DNA from 2 places in the Mucilaginibacter koreensis genome. Region 1 is predicted to be linked to the other one. Evidence: riboswitches for the same ligand, from Rfam matches in the RefSeq annotation. Region 1 holds a riboswitch; the other holds the start of a gene.

Region 1 (4,651 bases):
AAGCGGAGTCGGGCGTTATGCCGGCATTCAGCAATTTGGGGATGGCGATCCTTTGCGCGCTGTAAATGCCCGAATGACCACTGAATAAATAGGCTGTAAAACAAGCGATCGCATAATAAAGTACGTGTTCACCGCCAAACAGTTCTACTCCCATGACCGTACAGGCCAGCGGCGTATTGGTCGCGCCGGCAAACACGGCAATGAATCCCAGCGCTGCAAATAAGCCTACCGGTGCATGCAATACAGCAGATAAAGTGTTACCAAGGGTAGCCCCGATATAGAATAAAGGGGTTACCTCTCCGCCTTTAAATCCAGAGCCAAGCGTGATAGCCGTATAGATCATTTTCCAAAACCAACTGAACAGGTCTGCGCCTCCGGCATGAAAAGCCGACTGGATCGTAACGGCCCCGGGATACTCTGCAGCGACACCAAGGCTCAGGTAGTCAGGTTTGCTATTGAGATAGGTCAGCGCGATAATGACCAAGCCACCCGTAAAAGGGATCAGCCATTTCGATCGTATAAAATGACCTGAAACGACCTTGATCGCGTGAACTAGTGAAGAAAACAAAGCACTGGACATCCCAAATGCCGCGGACGCTAACATTACTTTTGCCATTAACAGACCATCAAAAGGTAGATAAGCCGATAAAAAATAGGGTTCATGCCGAAAGGCGCTGATCTGGTAGGCCGTATGGTGGACTCCCCAGGCTGCTACCGTATAATCTCCGGCAACTGCGCCGATCAGTGCAGGCAATAACGCGTTATACTGCATACGCCCTATGGCCAGGACCTCCAGGGCGAACAGCGCACCCGTCAGCGGTGTGCCAAACACGGCACCGAACCCGGCGGCTACTCCGGACGTGAGCAGCAGCTGCATGTCCTGAACGGATAGTCTGTACCACTTTCCGAATAAATGGGCAATGCTTCCGCCAATCTGTACCGCGGTACCTTCACGACCGGCAGAACCACCGAACAAGTGTGTCAATACCGTGGTCAATAGAATGATCGGTGACATTTGCGGTGGCACGCCCCCGCCTGGTTCATGTATCTCATCCATGATCAGGTTATTGCCTTTTTCAGAAGATCTGCCGACCGAGCGATAGATCAAGTGGATCAGTACCCCGGCCAGCGGGAGCAAAAATAGAAGCCAGGGATGATGGAACCGGTAAATGATGGCCAGGTCCAGTATCCATAGAAACAAGGCGACCATACTTCCGATAGCGACAGCTACCGGAAGTATAAGCAAGCTCCACCTGATCAGTTCTTTAACGATCCGGTAGCGCTCCGAGGTGATAAGGGCTTTCATATCCTGATCTGCTGCTACCGTTTAAAAGTTTCGATCCCTGCAAAACGGGCCTTGCTACCCAGTTCCTGTTCAATGCGTAAAAGCTGATTAAATTTGGAGACCCGCTCCGAGCGGCAGCCACTTCCCGTTTTAATATGCCCGGCATTGGTGGCTACCACCAGGTCAGCGATGGTCGTGTCCTCGGTTTCACCGCTTCGGTGGGAGATGAAACAATGGTAGCCGTTCTGCTGCGCCAATGCTACAGCTTGTAAGGTCTCTGATACCGTGCCTATCTGATTAAGCTTGATCAATACGCTGTTCCCGATACCACGATCGATGCCTTCCTGAATGATCGAAGGGTTCGTGCAAAAGATATCGTCGCCGACCAATTCCACTTCGCTGCCCAGCTGATCGGTCATGATCTTCCAGCCATCCCAGTCATTTTCGCCCAAACCGTCTTCTAAAAGCACGATAGGATAGGTTCGGATCCATTTTGCCCATAGATCGACCATCTCTTCCGAGGTATAACGCTGCTGGTCACTTTTGTACATTTTGTAATGACCATTATCCCACATTTCACTGGTAGCCGGGTCCAGGCAAACAGAGATATCCTCGCCGGGTTTGTATCCGGCTTTCTGAATAGCTTGCAGGATCACTTCGATGGCCTCTTCATTAGAGCGGAGGTTGGGCGCAAAACCACCTTCATCGCCCACACCGGTATAATAGCCTTTGTCAGATAATAGCTTTTTTAATGTATGGAATACCTCTTCTCCCATGCGGATACTTTCTTTAAAGTTCGGCGCATGGTGCGGGGCGATCATGAATTCCTGAAAATCCAGGTTATTGTCCGCATGCCGACCACCGTTGATCACGTTCATGCATGGGACCGGCATCACATAGGTATCGCGCTCGATAAGCTGACGGTAAAGGGGAATCTTTTTGGATACAGCGTTGACCCGCGCAAAGGCGATCGAAGCGGCCAGAATGGCGTTAGCGCCTAACCGAGCCTTATTAGGTGTTCCGTCCAGGTCGATCAGCATTTTGTCAAAGGCTGCCTGATCCGCAAATGCAGAGCCGATAACCGTGCGCTTAACTTCCTGATTGATTCCAGCTACTGCTTTTTCAACGCCCTTGCCCTGATAGCGGCTTTTGTCGCCGTCGCGTAGTTCCACCGCTTCTTTCTCACCGGTGCTGGCACCCGATGGTGAGATTCCCCTTGCTGTGGATCCATCTTCTAGAGTGATCTCCGCTTCAACGGTCGGATTACCTCTTGAATCCAAAACTTCCCTGGCCATAATGTTCTTGATGTTCATTTTATGTTGTTTTTAAAAGTTTAAATCGTATGGATAAAACCATGAACTAATGCCGGAACAATGAGCAGGGAGGTGACCTGACTAGATACGAGACGGAATAGAAAAGGGATTTGTGTATCGCTGATCATTCACCTACAATAATGTTCACGACAAAACCTGCAAGGTTTTATCTATGCTATAATTGTAGGCGTCATCAGCACGAGGCGGTTATTTTGAACGGAAGACACCATTTCCGTTTAGATCATAACAAATAACAAACCATTTGTTTTTAAAAAAATGATCGTTTTTATTTTGCGCCTAAGTAACGCGGTATCCCACTGCCGGTAACCAATCGATTTGAATTTGACAGGGATATAATCATAGGCTCAGAAATATAGCATCCCCCTTTTTTCACGGAATATTATCGCATGATATAAAAAGAGGGGGCATCCTCAAACAGGTGATCGTTAAAAATGGTCATTGGAAATGCGCTTGCTGAAACCTCGATCACGATACACCCTGACCGCCAACTGGAGGAGAACATGCTGAATATGCGTGCAGAATTTCTGCTGACCAGGCTCAACCTGAAAGTAGATTATGCGGAATTTCATTATTTGCTTAAAGCAGCCCGTGTACTGAACCGGCAAGTGATCTTTGATCGCAAAAGAAAAAGCCCCTAAGGGCTTTTCTTAACCGGCCGGTTCCGGCTGATGAACTACTTCCATCATGTAATCAGCTGCTTTCTGCGCTTGTCCTGCTGCTTTCAGGATCAAGGTCTTATCATTCTTCAACGCTTTCAGCCAGCCTTGCAGGTAAGCTGCGCTGTTCTGGATGGTTTGCTTCTGTACCCCGGTAATGGCACACAGGAATGCTGCGGTGAGTTCTGCCGTCAGCTCTTCCCTGGAATAGGGCTCACTGCCGTATTTATTAGGCTGGGTGATCTCCTTACGGCTCAAACGGCTTTCATGCCCTGTGCTATGCGCCAGTTCGTGAAACAAGGCACAGTAGTATTCTTCACTGCTGTCAAATCGGGCGATGTCCGGCACGGCTACCAGGTCTTTCAGCGGATAATAAACCGGGTATTGGCCGTTGAGGTTCAATTGCGGCCTGTTGGGCATCTCTTGAATGATCTGCTCACAAGCGGCTATCTTCTCGGCATCTGACCTGAACAAGGCTTCGACCTTTGGAAACACAATTCCCTCGGTCTGGTCGATGTTAAACACGGTATGTACCTTAGGAACCATACGTGTCTGTTGTGCTGCGCTGTCACCGTCGGTTAGTTGCTTTGCTGCATCATCATCCAGTCCTTTGACCTTAATGCTGGCCCAGTAGGTGATCTTTGTGCCTTTCTCGCCTTTCTTAATGGTGCCACCTAAGTCCTGTGCCTGTTTGAAGGTGATGTAATAAGGCAGGCTGTAGCCTTTCAGCATCGTGTGAAAGTTGAGCCAGAAGACATTCCAGCCCCGGTAGCTGATCCCGGTAGTTACGTTTTGTGGAAAGCCGACCTGGTTCCAACTGCAATGCCATACGATGTTGCCGCTTTCCATCTGCTCGATTACCGCGTCTGTTACTTCCTGGTAAGTGTCCTTGAAATTTTTAATAGTTGCCATAACCTTAAAGTTTTAATAAGTAAAAAATTAATGATGGCTGCCACCCCGCCCGCAGGACGCAATAAGGGCAAGGTGGAGATCCTAAAAATGCGGAGGCTCCCGGAGGTACGAAGGGATACCCATTTTTTGGATACGACCTTGATTCCAAAGAAAAAAAACAATGGCACTCGTTTGCGGACTGACGGGCGAACTTTGCGGCAAATGATTAATGCTTACGTCTCTCTGCTTTTTCGCTGCAGATCGCAGAGCCTGCCGGTTATTGACATGATCGCAATTCATCAAGAGCTATGCGAAAGAATGGAGCATCGTTCTGTACGATCCGGCAAAGCGGTTGAGGAATGAGTTCAGGAATAACGAAACGGCTTTGCTGCGAAAATGATTAAACAGGATAACCTGTCCATACTTACTACGCTAACTTTTCGCCTCCGGATCTGAGCTTGAGAAACTGATCCAGCATGACGGAA
Region 2 (4,651 bases), 2.3 Mb from region 1:
GCATTATATTATTGTATTAAAGGCTGCAAGGTACACATTTAAATTGGCATCGCTTTACTTTTAGTAAAATACTTTAAACAAGTGTTTAAACAACAGCCGCCTATAAATTTATAACCCAGTAAATACAATAAGGAATGACATTCATCGTTATTGTATTTTACATTAAGCAACTGGTTAAAAAATATCACTGCATATTTTGTGAAATAAATACTTATATTTATACGCTACCTCTACCTGCTTAAGCATTGCTATTTTTTCTGATACAGTGATATTTAAGAGACATTTATAAACCACGTATCAGATGCAAAATATTAGTAATGCCATTTTTAGATTACGTACTGCAGGCACCATCTTACGGATGGAAAGACGAGCAGGGCAAATTGATTAAACCCACCGCAACACAAATTTTTAAAGAATTCTTTTCCCGGCTAAACATCTTTGCCACACGTAAAAACTGGCTTCCGTTTGTGAGCTGGTTAAGAGTGTTGCTGCTGGTTCCATTCCTGCTGCTATTTATCTTCAAGTTCTTTACCATTCCTTTATTGATCGCCGCCTTCTTTTACAGCATGATCGTAATGGGAACACATGGTACCATTTGGCACCACCGGTACTGCACCCATGGCGCCTATACTTTTAAGAACGGCTTTTGGCGTTTTTTCACTCAAAATTTAACCCCTCGCATTATACCTGAGGAAATTTATGTGATCTCGCACCATGTGCACCATTCTAAATCCGATCAACCCGGCGATCCTTATAATGCGCAGGCCGGTTTTTTATACTGCTTTCTGGCCGATGTTAATCACCAGCCTATAGCCAAAAACCTAAGCGAAGGTGATTACAACCGCGTAACATCATTAATGAAGCATACCGGTATCAAAGGCAATACGTATAAGCAATATCAAAAATGGGGCTCGTATGTAAACCCTGCCAATGAAGTACTCAGCTGGATTTTAAGTTGGGGGTTTTGGTATCTGGCCTTTTACCTTATAGGTGGCCATGCGCTGGCTTGTACACTTTTGGGCGCGGCTGGTTTTTGGGCAGTAGGCGTACGCACTTACAATTATGAAGGCCACGCCAAAGGTGAGGACAAACAACGTGCAGGTACAGATTACAGTGATAATGATAAATCTATCAACCAGCTATGGCCTGGTATTGTGGCCGGCGAGTGGCATAATAATCATCACCTGTATCCTAAGAGTGCACGCAGCGGCTTTAAACCCTACCAGGTAGATTCGGCCTGGTACTACATAAAATTCATGAATATAATGGGGGCTGTAAGCAGCTATCGCGATTCAAAGAAAGATTTTTATGAGCGCTACCATAAACCCTATTTGCAAAGCAAAGCTGCCATAGTTCCGGTGCCGTCTGTTAGGGCAGGCAAAATATTAGAAGTTTAATTCACAAAAAAGCTTCAGATTCAGGTCTGAAGCTTTTTTGTTAGCTGGCTATTGCCTTGCATCCGGTTTACCAGAAGACTCAATCACCAAATCTTCGTCACTCAATTTACTTATGGCTACCCGCTGCGAAGTATATATTCCTGAACGGCCACTAAAAAAGTAAGCGGTAAAACAGGCTACTGCATATAGTAAAGCATGCTCGCCGCCAAACAGCTCAATGCCCATTAAGGTACAGGCGAGTGGCGTATTGGTAGCGCCTGCAAACACCGCAATAAAACCCAGGCCTGCAAATAAGCTTACAGGTGCGTCCATTAATCCGGATAAAGTATTACCCAATGTGGCGCCAATGTAAAACAGCGGCGTTACTTCTCCTCCTTTAAAACCTGTGCCTAATGTTAACGCTGTATAAACGGTTTTCCATAACCAACTCCAGGCATCGGCCCCGCCGCTATGAAAAGCCGATGGAATGGTAACTGCGCCGGGGTATTCGGCATCTACACCCAAACTCAAGTAATCGGGCTTACCTAAAATCAGCGTTAATAAAATTATGCTTAAGCCTCCGCAAAGCGGAATCAGCCATCGGCGGTTAAACAAATTTAAACTGATGTTTTTTACCTGATGCACCATTTGGGCAAAAAGTGCGCTAGCCAGGCCGAATATTGCTGAGGCGATAACTACTTTACTCAACAGCAATACATCAAAAGGCAGGTAGGCAGATAAGAAATAAGGCGTTTTGGCTAAGGCATCAATATGATAGGCAGTATGGTGCACGTGCCAAGCCGATACCGTAAAATCGCCTACAATGGCAGCCACAAGCGCAGGCAACATGGCATTGTACTGGATGCGGCCAATACTCAATACCTCAAGCGCAAACACAGCGCCGGTAAGTGGCGTACCGAATACGGCCCCAAAGCCGGCAGCCACCCCGGCGGTCAGCATTAATTGCAAATCAACTGCACCGAGCTTGAACCATTTACCAAACATAGCCGCTACACTGCCGCCAATTTGTACCGCTGTACCCTCGCGCCCCGCAGAACCTCCAAACAAGTGGGTAATTACCGTGGTGACTAAAATAACTGGCCCCATACGCTTGGGTACACCTGCGCCGGGCTGATGTATTTCATTAATAATGAGGTTGTTGCCCTTTTCGGCTGATTTGCCTAAGCCTTGATAAATCATGTGAATCAGTAAACCGGCGAGCGGCAACAAGTATAATAACCAGGGGTGACTAAACCTGTAATGAATAGCCTGGCCGAGCAACCACAAAAATAGCGCTACCATACTACCGATAGCCGCCGCCGCAGGCAATACCAAAATTGTCCATCTTAAAGATTGTATCAGGATGCGTAAAGGCGGCAATGCAGTTAAGCGTTTAAGCATGGGATGAATGTAATAAATAATGGTAAAGTGTATAATAAAACGATGGACCAAATTTCAACAACAGTGCTTTGCAATACAAGCAAACAATGATGTATTTAAATTTGAACTGAAATTGATACTGAGACCTGAACTTAAAAAAGATTTTCACCTGCAAAATATTTCAGGCTGCCTGTATTTACAGGAAGCCGGTTTGCAGGCGTCATCAGCGAAATGCGGTTTGTTGGAAGAGCATCCAACCGGAAGAACACCATTTCCGTGCTGCAAATATATACAACCAAAGTGCGTAAATAGGTTGTTGCGTAAACAAATTATTTACTAAAATCTTAATATTGTTCAATAACATGTGCTTTCAGATGCAGATATTTCAATTCTGATAAAGAACTGAATTGCCCATTGGTGTTGTTTCTGCTTTTGAATGCTTTTACCGAATTTGATACTTTTAGTTATTGTAATTGTGTTGTGCTTATGAAATCAATCTTTTTGCTGCTCCTCTTTACACTCAACACTTTTACCCTTTGGGCCCAGCAAGATACCTCCGGGCAGGTAGTTGATTCTACTACCAACCAAATAAATTCACAATTGAACCGCATCCGGCAACTTTCGGCGGAACGCTTGGCTGATTCATTGAAAAGAGTAGATCTGGAACAGCAGGTGGCCCGCTTGTCAAATGCAGACAATCTAAAAAAATCTACCCTGCTGAAAGAGTTGAATGGTTTAAAGCAACAGGATTCACTGCGCCTTATCCGCCAGAAACACCAGATAGATTCATTGCGGCGTTTTGTAAAAGGTTACCCTGTGGTGTTTGCCCATCAAACACTGTTTACCTTGTTCGTAAGGCAAGGGAGCTTCACTCCAGCCGAACGTGCCCAGGCTATTGAGCACAGATTGGAGAAACTGGGCGAAACGTATGGCTTTAAAACAGACTCGCTGAAGCTGGTACCTGCAGAGCAAACTACCGATATTGTATATCATGAGCAATTATTATTGTCGGTATCAGAGCAGGATGCCTTGTGGCAAAACAGCAACAGACCTGCGCTGGCGGCTCAATATCGCAATGCCATTGGCAAAGCGGTAGTATTGTACCAGCAAGAGCATAGCTGGCAAACGCTGCTTAAAGAAGGATTGATGGCAGCGCTGGTTATTGCTTCAGTTCTTTTATTTATCTATTGCATTAACCGCTTGTTTTCCTGGCTGCTAATGAAATTCAGAGCTCACCCGGGTAAACACACCAATGGTATATACATCCGTAATTACGAGCTGCTCAATGCCGAGCAGCAATTCAGGATGGTTACCGGGGCATTAAAGCTGATTAAATGGGGGTTAATTTTACTGGCGGTATTCCTGGCTTTACCGGCGCTGTTCAGCATTTTTCCGTTTACCAAAAATATATCAACCACTTTACTGGGTTATGTGATCAATCCTTTACGGGCCGTAGGTTTGGCTATATGGCGTTATGTTCCAAACCTGATTACCATTTTGGTGCTGATTATCATTTTCAGGTATGTGCTGCGTTTTTTCAAGTACATTAAAACTGAAGTTGAACGCGAGCGCCTAAGCATACCCGGCTTTTACCCCGACTGGGCCAACCCTACCTATCAGATTTTAAGGGTACTGATTTTGCTGTTCATGCTGATTATCATTTACCCTTACCTGCCGGGGTCGGAGTCGCCTATATTTAAAGGGGTATCGGTTTTCGCAGGCGTATTGTTCACTTTTGGCTCGGCAGGGGCGCTTGGCAATATTGTGGCGGGGCTGGTGCTTACCTATATGCGTGCTTTTAAAATTGGCGACCGTGTAAAGATAAACGATGTTACGGGCGATATTATTGAGAAAAGCCTGCTGGTTACCCGTGTAAAAACCATCCAGAATGAAAT

The links. A riboswitch is a leader RNA that binds a small molecule or an ion and turns the genes downstream of it on or off. The one in region 1 is predicted to bind fluoride.
Region 2: it holds a riboswitch for fluoride, as region 1 does, so the genes downstream of both, ACYVNW_RS10765 (chloride channel protein) here and eno (phosphopyruvate hydratase) in region 1, are expected to answer to the same signal.

The regions. Positions count from the first base shown of each region.
Region 1 covers NZ_BAAGQS010000001.1:70,673-75,323, reverse strand. Annotated here, with positions in the region: gene ACYVNW_RS00355 (voltage-gated chloride channel family protein) at 1-1,306, opposite strand, end outside; gene eno (phosphopyruvate hydratase) at 1,321-2,598, opposite strand; fluoride riboswitch at 2,776-2,841, opposite strand; gene ACYVNW_RS00345 (hypothetical protein) at 3,051-3,257, shown strand; gene ACYVNW_RS00340 (ArdC family protein) at 3,267-4,187, opposite strand; gene ACYVNW_RS00335 (hypothetical protein) at 4,594-4,651, opposite strand, start outside.
Region 2 covers NZ_BAAGQS010000001.1:2,362,318-2,366,968, forward strand. Annotated here, with positions in the region: gene ACYVNW_RS10755 (cold-shock protein) at 1-4, opposite strand, end outside; gene ACYVNW_RS10760 (fatty acid desaturase) at 318-1,397, shown strand; gene ACYVNW_RS10765 (chloride channel protein) at 1,446-2,777, opposite strand; fluoride riboswitch at 2,964-3,041, opposite strand; gene ACYVNW_RS10770 (mechanosensitive ion channel family protein) at 3,243-4,651, shown strand, end outside.